Regions from separate parts of the Stutzerimonas decontaminans genome, predicted to be linked through region 1. Evidence: predicted binding sites of a transcription regulator. Region 1 holds the regulator's gene; the other holds the start of a gene.
What was found. The regulator sigma-54, encoded in region 1, starts transcription at its own class of promoters, with help from an activator protein. The targets are predictions, from matches to a motif close to ANTGGCATNNANNTTGCTNT.

Region 1 (5,314 bases):
TGTTCCCCGAATGGTTGAGCCTCGATGAGCGTCCGCATATTCCGCGCGCGCTTGGCAGTGCCAGCTACGATGGTGATGGTCTGGCGACCTATGCCAAGCCCTTCGTGGAGAATGGCCGTCTGCTGTCCTATGTGCTCTCGACCTATTCCGGGCGCAAGCTGGGCCTGCCGAGTACGGCCAACGCCGGAGGCGTGCATAACCTGTTCGTCAGTCACGGTGACGAGGATCAGGCGGCGCTCATCCGCCGCATGGGGCGTGGTCTGTTGGTGACTGAACTGATGGGCCAGGGACTGAACCTGGTCACCGGCGATTATTCGCGTGGTGCTGGTGGCTACTGGGTCGAGAATGGCGAGATCCAGTTCCCGGTGCAGGAGGTGACCATCGCAGGCAACCTGCGCGACATGTTCCGTCAGATCGTCGCGGTGGGCTGCGATGTGGAAACGCGCGGTAATGTCCGAACCGGCTCAGTGCTGATCGAGCGGATGATGGTTGCTGGCAAGTGAGGTAGGCGCGGTGCGCGGCGATTAAGGTCCGCGCCCGGTCTTTACTCGCCCTCTTCGAAGTAGTCGTCGATCAGCTCGATCAGGGCATTCAGGGCATCGTCTTCCTGCTCACCTTCAGTGAGCAGATGCACCGAGGTGCCCTGGCTTGCCGCAAGCATCATGACGGCCATGATGCTCTTTCCGTCAACCAGTGTTTCCGGGCACCGGCCCACGCGGATCGTGCAGGGGAAGCGGTTGGCTACGGCGACGAACTTGGCCGCAGCACGAGCATGCAGGCCGAGTTTGTTGATGATGGTTACTTCGCGGGCGGGCATTGGGCAGGTATTCCTAAGCGAGGTCCCGATGACGGACCTGCAGGTTCTTCAGCGGTTCTCTGAGGGCCTGGCCCAAGCGTTCGGCCAGGTAGACCGAGCGGTGATGCCCGCCGGTGCAGCCAATGGCGATGGTAACGTAGGCTCGGTTGCTGGCGGCAAACCGCGGCAACCATTTGCTCAGATAGGCGTGGATGTCCTGAAACATTTCCTCCACATCGGCCTGAGCAGCGAGGTAGTCCACCACGGGTTGGTCGAGTCCAGAGAAGTCGCGTAATTCGGCTTTCCAGTACGGGTTGGGCAGGCAGCGCACGTCGAAGACCAGATCGGCGTCGACGGGCATGCCTCGCTTGAACCCGAACGACTCGATCAGAAAAGCTGTGCCCGGCTCCGGTTTGTTGAGCAGGCGCAGCTTGAGCACGTCACGCAGTTGGTAGAGGTTCAGGTGCGTGGTATCGATCTTCAGATCGGCGTGATCGATGATCGCAGCCAGCAGCAGCTCCTCATCGTGGATCGCTTCGGCCAACGAGCGGGTTTCGTTGGTCAGTGGGTGACGGCGCCGGGTTTCCGAGAAGCGCTTGAGCAGGGTTTCGTCATCGGCGTCCAGATAGAGCACATCGCAGAGGATGTGCCGGGCGCGGACTTCTTCGAGCAGTTCCGGAAAGCGCTTGAGCTGGCTGGGCAGGTTGCGCGCATCGATCGATACGGCGACCTGCGGATGCAGTAGCTCGGTATGCAACAGGGCGCGCTCGGCAAGTTCCGGCAGCAGCCCGGCAGGCAGGTTGTCGATGCAGTAGAAACCGTTGTCTTCGAGCACATTCAGCGCGGTACTTTTACCCGAGCCTGAGCGCCCACTTACGATGATCAGCCGCATCGATTGCCCATTTCGTCAGGCCCCGTTCTGCACGTCGACTACGACCTGATAGAGGCTTTGGTTGGTTGGCGCTTCACGCAAGCGTTGGCGCACATCTTCGCGGTCGAGCATGCTGGCGATCTGGCGCAACAGCTCAAGATGTTCGTCGGTAGCTGCTTCCGGTACCAGCAGAACGAAGAGCAGGTCCACCGGAGCCCCGTCGATGGCATCGAAATCGACAGGCGTCTCCAGGCGCAGGACGGCACTCAGCGGAGCGTTACAACCGACCATACGGCAATGCGGAATAGCGATTCCGTTGCCGAAGCCGGTGGAGCCCAGCTTCTCCCGGGCGATCAGGTTTTCGAAGATGGTCTGGGAATCGAGATCGATAAGGTCTTGGGCGATCACCTTGGCGATCTGCTCCAGAACGCGTTTCTTGCTACCACCCGGGACGTTCACCAGGGAACGTCCGGGGGTAAGGATGTTTTCGAGTCGGATCATAGTGGAGTCAGCGGGTGACAGCGCCCTGAGTGTGGTCGAGCTGCTTCTCCTTGTGCTTGATCAGCTGGCGATCGAGCTTGTCGACCAGCAGGTCGACGGCAGCGTACATGTCTTCATGATCGGCAATGGCCACTACTTCACGGCCGGCGACGTGCAGGGTTGCCTCGGCTTTCTGCTTGAGCTTCTCGACCTGCAGAATCACCTGAACACTGATGATGCGGTCAAAGTGGCGAGCAAGCCGGTCGAATTTCTCCTCGATGTAGTCACGCAGGGCGTCGGTTACTTCCAGATGAACACCGCTGATGTTGACTTGCATACTGCTATCTCCTTTGCCTTGTGCGAAAAGCAGGCTGATTGGGCCTGCCGCCGGGACAGTTCGACCAGGGGCCGATCACAGCAAACGTTTGCGCTCGCTGGACGGTGCGATACCGAGCGACTCACGGTATTTCGCAACTGTACGGCGGGCCACCTGGATGCCCTGCGCTTCCAGTAAACCAGCGATCTTGCTGTCGCTCAACGGCTTTTTCTGGTTTTCCGCGGCGACCAGCTTCTTGATGATCGCGCGGATTGCGGTGGACGAGCATTCGCCGCCTTCAGCCGTGCTGACGTGGCTGGAGAAGAAGTATTTGAGTTCGTAGATGCCCCGCGGCGTGTGCATGTATTTCTGCGTCGTTACACGAGAAATGGTCGATTCATGCATCCCCACCGCTTCTGCAATGTCGTGCAGTACCAGTGGTTTCATCGCTTCGTCGCCATGCTCCAGGAAGGCCCGCTGGTGCTCGACGATCTGGGTGGCCACCTTCATCAGTGTTTCGTTGCGGCTGAGCAGGCTCTTGATGAACCAGCGGGCCTCCTGCAACTGGTTGCGCATGAAGGTGTTGTCGGCGCTGGAATCGGCGCGTTTGACGAAGCCGGCGTACTGCGCGTTGACCCGCAGGCGTGGCATGGCTTCCTGGTTCAGTTCGACCAGCCAGCGATCGTTGTGCTTGCGCACGATCACGTCGGGCACCACGTACTCCGGTTCGCTTGCCTCGATCTGCGAGCCTGGGCGTGGGTTCAGGCTCTGGATCAGTTCGATGACCTGGCGCAGGTCGTCTTCCTTGATCTTCATCCGTCGCATCAGCAGGCTGTAGTCGCGGCTGCCAAGCACGTCCAGGTAATCGCTGACCAGGCGCTGGGCTTCGCTCAGCCAAGGCGTCTGCTCAGGTAGCTGGCGCAGTTGCAGTAGCAGGCATTCGCGCAAGTCGCGGGCGCCTATGCCGGCCGGTTCGAACTGCTGGATGCGACGCAGGACGACCTCAACCTCGTCGAGTTCGATTTCCAGCTCCGGGTCGAACGAGTCGACGATTTCCTGCAGGGATTCTTCGAGATAGCCCTGATCGTTTATGCAGTCGATCAGCGTGGTCGCGATCAGTCGGTCGGTGTCGCTCATGGGCGCTAGGTTGAGTTGCCACAGCAGGTGGCTCTGCAAGCTGATGCCGCTCGACGTACGGCTGGTGAAGTCCCACTCGTCGTCATCGTTGCTGGGCAGGCTGCTGGCGCTGGTCTGGTAGATGTCTTCCCAGGCCGTGTCGACCGGCAGCTCGCTGGGGATGCGCTCACCCCAATCGCCGTCCTCGGCGCTCTCACCGCTATGCGAGGGCTCCTCGTAGGTGCTTTCCTGGCTGCTGCTCTTCTCCATGCCGGTATCGCCCGGCCGATCGACAGCCTCGGCCATTGGATCGGAGCTGTCGAAGTCGTCGCCGTCTTCTTCACGCTCGAGCATGGGATTGGAGTCCAGCGCCTCCTGGATCTCCTGTTGCAGATCGAGGGTGGATAGCTGGAGGAGCCGTATGGCCTGTTGCAGCTGCGGTGTCATCGTCAGCTGCTGGCCCATCTTCAGGACTAGCGATGGTTTCATGGCAGAGGACTTCGAACCTTTTATGCCGGCGCAACCGCGCCCATTCCGACATGCCGCGCGCCAGGCGCCGGCGAAAGCAAATTATATGCCTGCCGGCGAAGCCTTTGCCTAGAGCCGATTTGCCGAGCCGAGCAAAAAAACCGTCTTAGAGACGGAATTCGTGGCCCAGATAGACTTCCTTGACCAGCTGATTACTGAGGATGGTCTGTGCGTCGCCTTCGGCGATCAGTTGTCCGTCATTGACGATGTAGGCTGTTTCGCAGATATCCAGCGTTTCACGGACATTGTGGTCGGTGATCAGCACGCCGATGCCCTTGGCCTTGAGGTGATGGATGATCTGCTTGATATCGCCGACGGAGATCGGGTCAACTCCGGCGAATGGCTCGTCGAGCAAGATGAACTTCGGCGCGGTGGCCAGCGCTCGGGCGATCTCCACCCGGCGACGTTCGCCGCCAGACAGGCTCATGCCGAGGCTGTCGCGGATATGGTTGATGTGAAACTCCTGCAGCAGGCCTTCTAGAGCCTGCTGGCGGCCGCTGCGGTCCAGATCCTTGCGCGTCTCGAGAATCGCCATGATGTTGTCGGCGACCGACAGCTTGCGAAAGATCGACGCTTCCTGTGGCAGGTAGCCGATGCCGGCGCGGGCGCGCCCATGCATTGGCAGGTGCGTGACGTCGTTCTGATCGATCAGCACGCGGCCCTGATCGGCGTTTACCAGGCCAACGATCATATAGAAACAGGTGGTCTTACCGGCGCCGTTCGGGCCGAGCAGGCCGACAATTTGCCCGCTCTCGATGGACAGGCTGACGTCGCGCACGACCTGACGACTCTTGTAGCTCTTGGCCAAATGCTGGGCTTTGAGGACGGCCATTACTCGGGCTGCTCCGCGGCCTGGTCGCGTTTGCGTGGCTGGATCACCATGTCGACGCGCGGCCGCGGTGTGGTGACGTCGGCATTGGTGGCGCGGCCAGCGTTGACGATCTGGCGGCGGGTGTCATAGACGATCTTCTCGCCTTCGAAGGTGTTGCCTTCCTGAACCACCTTGGCCTGGTCGATCAGCACGATGCGCTCGTTGGCTGCAAAGTACTGGATGGTCAGGCCATAGGCCTTGACGATTTCCTTGTCCACTGCAGGTTTCTGCTCGTAATACGCTGGCTTGCCGATAGAGGTAAATACTTCGACATCGCCGCTGCTGTTCTGGGTGATGGTCACTGTGTCGCCGGTAATCTTCATCGTGCCCTGGGTG
Region 2 (5,314 bases), 2.2 Mb from region 1:
TATTCAGGCTGCCCGTACGGACATACGCCTCACTGCCATCCGGCGCCTGCACCGCGATCCATCCTTCACCCTCGACGGCTACATCCAGGTCACGACCTGTTTCCTGCAGTGTACCGGACGTGAAATCCGTGCCGGGCCGCTCGGACATCGCATAAACCCGCGCCGGATGGCTATCGCCAAACACCTGCATAGAGCGGGCTTGCTCAAAATCCCGGCGAAACCCGGTAGTCGAAATGTTCGCCAGATTGTTGGCATGGGCCTGCTGTGCCCGCGCATTTTGGCTGGCCCCGGTCATGGCCACGTAGAGCATCTTGTCCATCAACATCTCCGAGACGCGAGTTTGACACTTGCGGTTCTGTTAATAAGCAAAAATGCAAGGCGCATGCCACTCCCAGCAACGCCCTTCAACCTGTTGATTCATCAGGCTTTTACAGAAAGCAAGAAGGCCCCGAAGGGCCTTCTCTGGCGAGAGCGGCGGAATACTGCCGTCAGCGGCAATCATCCGCTGCCACGACTATCACCGCAAATTGATGATCGTCTGGGTAATAGCGCTTTCGGTCTCGATGGTCTTGGCATTGGCCTGGTAGTTGCGCTGCGCAACGATCAGGTTGACCAGCTGGTCCGACAACTCGACGTTGGAGTCTTCCAAAGCCCCAGCCTGCAGAGCACCGAGCGTGCCAGAACCTGGCGTGCCGACAACCGGCTCGCCAGACTCGAAAGACTGAACCCACTGGGTCTTGCCCACCGGCGTCAGGCCCTGGACGTTAGCGAAGTTCGCCAGGATGATCTGCCCCTGCACCTTCGACTGGCCGTTGGTGTAACGGGCGAAGATCACACCGGTGTCATCGATCTCAAGTCCCGCCAATTCGCCAGTGGTGTAACCATCCTGCGCGACGCTGTTGACGGCAAAGGCGCTGGCGTACTGCGAGGACTTCGAGAAATCGAGCGCAATGCCGCCTGGATTGGCCAGTGCCCCATTGGCGGACCAAGTGGCAGGGGTTGCCCCGTTGGAAATGGCAGGAATCCAGCCACCAGCGGGAGGATTGCCGGTCGCGGAGTTCAGCGTAACTTTCAGATCAGGTGAAACGCTGAACAAACCAGAACCACCGTTATCGATACCCGTCAGCGCACCGGAAGCGCTAAATGTCAGCCCCATGACGTAAGGCTGAGGCGGCTCCTGTGCAGGATCGGCCGGATTGCGGCCATCGATGAGCACTTTCATATCCCAGGTATTGGCACCGGTCTTGACGAAATACTGCGTCATGACGTGTGCATTACCCTGCGAGTCGTAAATGTTCAGCGAAGTAGAACTGTTGTAAGTCGTAGGATCGGCGGGGTTAAACGTCCCATTAGCGGCAGTCAGGGCTGCAGCCTGATTGGCCGGCAGCGCCTTGGCAGCATTTCCCGCGGCCTGCGCATTGGTAATATTTGTTGTGTCGACGAGTGCGGCAGCGCGTGCATCTTCAGCAAGCGCTGGGTCACCGCTCAGCGCGAACTCCGCGTCATATGCAGCCTGCCCTGCAGTGGTAAGCGAGGTGTTATAGGCGGCGTCATAGGCTGGCTGCAGCGAAGCGTCATAGGCGGACTGCCAGGTAACCGGAGCCTTCTGCGTCGAGTTCAGATTGAAAGCGGTGTTGATCTGGCTGGTCGCCTTCGGCGACTGATTGGTAGTCTGAATTTGCAAATCACCAACTACACCATTCTGCAGATTGCCGTTCCCATCCACCGGGAAACCCTGCAGCTTGTAGCCGAAGTTGTCGACCAGGAAACCTTCGCGATCAGTGCCAAAATAACCGGCGCGGGTATAACTTACTGCGCCATTGTTACTGACCTGAAAGAAACCATTGCCGTTAATGGCCAGATCCAGCGCGTTCTGTGTGTAGTTGATATTCCCCTGATTGAACTGCTGGGAAATATTGGACATCAGCACGCCGCTGCCCTGTGGGTTTTTGCCCGTGCCGAGCACGGAAGCCGCATATACATCGGAAAACTCCGCGCGCGACTGCTTGAAGCCCACAGTGCCGGCGTTGGCGATGTTGTTGCCGGTGACGTTGAGATCCTTGCTCGCGGCACGCAGGCCGCTAAGACCGATATTGAAGGACATTGAATCGCTCCTTTGCCGAGAGTGTGCGGCGGTTATTGTCCGATGATCTGGACTTGGGAAAGGCCGATGCTGCCGATACCGGCAAGGTTGAGCATCAGCTCCCCGCCGTTCTGCCCAAGCGTGACGCTGTCGACGTTAGCCGGCAGCAAGGTGTACAGACCCTTGGTTTCCCCTTGATAGGTAGCCTGGGCCTCGAAGCGATAGGTGCCCGGCGGCAAGACATTGCCGCTGGAATCCTTGCCATCCCACATGAACGAAATATTCCCGGCTTCCTGCTGCCCCATGTTGACGCGGCCAACCGCGGCGCCAGTGCTGTCGTAGATATTCACGAACACATTGCTGCTCGAGGTTGGCAGCACAAGGCTGGCCTTGAACGTTTCGCTGGTATCCACCACCGCCTTGTCAGTCGGCACGATCACCTTGCGGCCAACCAGCGAGGACGCCTGCAACGCCTGGGACGACTGATACCCGGACAGGATGGTCTGCATGCTCGAGTTCAGCTTTTCAACGCCCTCAACCGTACTGAACTGCGCCAGCTGGCCGATGAACTCGCCATTCTCCTGCGGTTCTAGCGGGTTCTGGTTGTTCAGCTGAGCGACCAGGAGCTCAAGAAATTCATTCTTGCCAAGGTCGTTGCCCTTCACCTCACGGTTCTCACCGAACTGATACTGGTCGAGTATCGAGCTGGTGCCACCGACGCCGTTTGTAGTGCTCATGAATGCGTTCTCGTATGAATCACTGACCCAGCGTCAGCACTTTCTGCAACATGGTCTTGGCCGTATTCATCAGCTCGGCATTGGTCTGGAACGCGCGACTGGCTGAAATCATGTCTGCCATCTCTTCCACCACGTTGACGTTCGGGTAGTAGACGTAACCTGCTTCATCCGCTGCCGGGTGGTTGGGCTCGTAACGCGCCTGAAGCTCGCTCTGATCCTCCACTACACCCAACACCTGGACGCCCACCCCGGCCTGATCCTGCCCTGCGAATAGCGATTGATCGGGTTGACCATTGGCTTGTTGAAAGACGGTGGCAAATACCGGATGGCGCGCGCGGTACGTCTGATCCACGCTGGACGATACGGTTTCGGCGTTCGCGATGTTGCTGGATATGGTGTTCAGGCGGGTGCTTTGGGCACTCATGCCGCTGCCGGCAATGTTGAATACGCTGCTAAGAGACATGGGCTACTCCTTATTCGCCGCGCAGGGCGCTCATCAGCCCCCTGAACTTGCTGTTGAGCAGGGTGAAGCTCGCCTGGAAGTCCACGGCGTTCTTCGCATAGTTGGATTGTTCGATCTGCAGATCGACGGTGTTCTGATCAAGCGACGGGTGTGCGGGCGTTCGGAAGCGCAGGGATGCATCGGCGATCTCCAACCCTTCGGCGGCGATATGCCTGTCACTGGTCCGTGTCACGCCGAAACCGCCCTGACTGCGCGCCGACTGCTCGGCCAGCACACTGCTGAAGTCCAGATCCCGCGCCTTGTAGTTAGGCGTATCGGCATTGGCTATGTTGTTGGCCAGCACCTCGGCACGCTGCGAGCGAAAGCCAAGCGCCTTCTCATGGATACCCAATGCCTTGTCGAAACTGATGCTCATGATCTGGACCTCTGCCGGATACAAGTCTGCTTGCGCAAACCCCAGCAAAGGCCATGCCATCAGGCACAAGGTATTGATTTACAAAGGTTATAGCAGAAACGACTGAGGATGGAGCGTCAAAAGCGGCAAGCCTTTACCGCTTTCCTGCCACAACCGCCATCTTGCATGACGGTTTTCTGCCGCTAGAGGCAGCGCTGATCATTTCGCCTTGTAGATGATGCCTGGGCTGCACTGGACCATCTGGTATAGCTCGGGAAGCCCGTTAAGAGCTTCGGATGCTCCTAAAAAGAGATACCCCCCCGGACGCAGCGTCGCGTGAATACGCTTGAGGATGTCCTTCTTCACATCAGCGGAGAAATAGATCAGCACGTTCCGGCAGAACACGATGTCGAACTTGCCCAGCGCCGCGTAGCTGTCCAAAAGGTTCTGAACCTTGAACTCGACCCGCGAACGAATCGCCGGTTTTACCGCCCAACGCCCCGGAGCCTTCACATCGAAATAGCGCTGCAAACGGTCGCTGGACAAACCACGAGCTATTGCCAAGCTGTCGTATTCGGCGGCTTTGCAGGCCGCAAGCATCGCGCCCGAAAGCTCTGTGGCAACGATCTGCACACCGGTCTTTGCCTGGCTCGGATTGCTGCGTTCGTATTCGTCGATCGCCATCGACAGCGAGTAGGGCTCCTGCCCCGACGAGCAGGCAGCCGACCAGATCCGCAGGCGCTGTCCGGACCCTGCCTTGAGCATCTCCGGTAAAACGCGACTTTTCAGCACTTCGAACGGGTAAGTATCACGAAACCAGAGAGTTTCGTTGGTCGTCATCGCATCGACGACCAGCTCTCGCAACCCCCCACGCGGCTGCGCCTGGATTTTTCGCACCAAGTCGCCCAGCGTCTTGATTCCCTGCTGTTCCATCAGCTTGTTCAGGCGGCTGGAAACCAGATACTGCTTGTTACTACCCAGGAGAATGCCGCACGTCTTTTCAAGAAATACCCGGAACTGCTCGAAATCCAGATCGACTGACACCAATAAAGCCTCACCATCATGAGAGGAGCTAGCCTCAGTTTGCATCCGCCTGCCTGATCCGCTCGGCCACGCGGGCAGCGAGATCATCAGGCTGGAACTTGGCGAGGAAATCATCCGCGCCTGCCCGCTTCACCATGTTCTGGTTGAACACGCCGGAAAGGGAAGTATGCAGAAGTATATGCATACCGTGCATTCGCGGATCGTGTCGCACCTCGGTTGTCAGGGTATAGCCATCCATTTCCGGCATTTCAATATCGGAAATCATCATCAAAAACTCTTCTGCCGGGCTCTTGCCTTCGTCTGCCATCCGCTTCAGATAGTTCAGCGCTTCGCGCCCGTCGTTCAACTTGACGACCTCGATGCCTATATTTTCCAGACAGCGAGTGATCTGCTTACGCGCCACCGATGAGTCATCGACGATCAGAACGCGACAGGAGAGCGCCTTGGCTCGAGTGTCGGCATCGACCACCCCCGAAGAAACCTCCTCCGAGGTGGGCGCCACTTCCGCCAGGACCTTCTCCACATCGATGATCTCGACGAGCTTGTTGTCGATGTGGGTCACGGCGGTGAGGTAATGATCACGCCCCGCCCCC

Region 2: flgB (flagellar basal body rod protein FlgB) is a predicted target of sigma-54. The motif match lies at 3,740-3,759, and genes of this name have one in related genera.

What each region holds. Positions count from the first base shown of each region.
Region 1 covers NZ_CP007509.1:996,721-1,002,034, forward strand. The annotation lists gene pmbA (metalloprotease PmbA) at 1-503, shown strand, start outside; gene UIB01_RS04545 (HPr family phosphocarrier protein) at 545-817, opposite strand; gene rapZ (RNase adapter RapZ) at 831-1,688, opposite strand; gene ptsN (PTS IIA-like nitrogen regulatory protein PtsN) at 1,704-2,168, opposite strand; gene hpf (ribosome hibernation-promoting factor, HPF/YfiA family) at 2,176-2,484, opposite strand; gene UIB01_RS04565 (RNA polymerase factor sigma-54) at 2,560-4,068, opposite strand; gene lptB (LPS export ABC transporter ATP-binding protein) at 4,214-4,939, opposite strand; gene lptA (lipopolysaccharide transport periplasmic protein LptA) at 4,939-5,314, opposite strand, start outside.
Region 2 covers NZ_CP007509.1:3,242,056-3,247,369, forward strand. The annotation lists gene flgF (flagellar basal-body rod protein FlgF) at 1-319, opposite strand, end outside; gene UIB01_RS14775 (flagellar hook protein FlgE) at 518-2,104, opposite strand; gene flgD (flagellar hook assembly protein FlgD) at 2,137-2,820, opposite strand; gene flgC (flagellar basal body rod protein FlgC) at 2,840-3,283, opposite strand; gene flgB (flagellar basal body rod protein FlgB) at 3,294-3,698, opposite strand; gene cheR (protein-glutamate O-methyltransferase CheR) at 3,897-4,766, opposite strand; gene UIB01_RS14800 (chemotaxis protein CheV) at 4,756-5,314, opposite strand, start outside.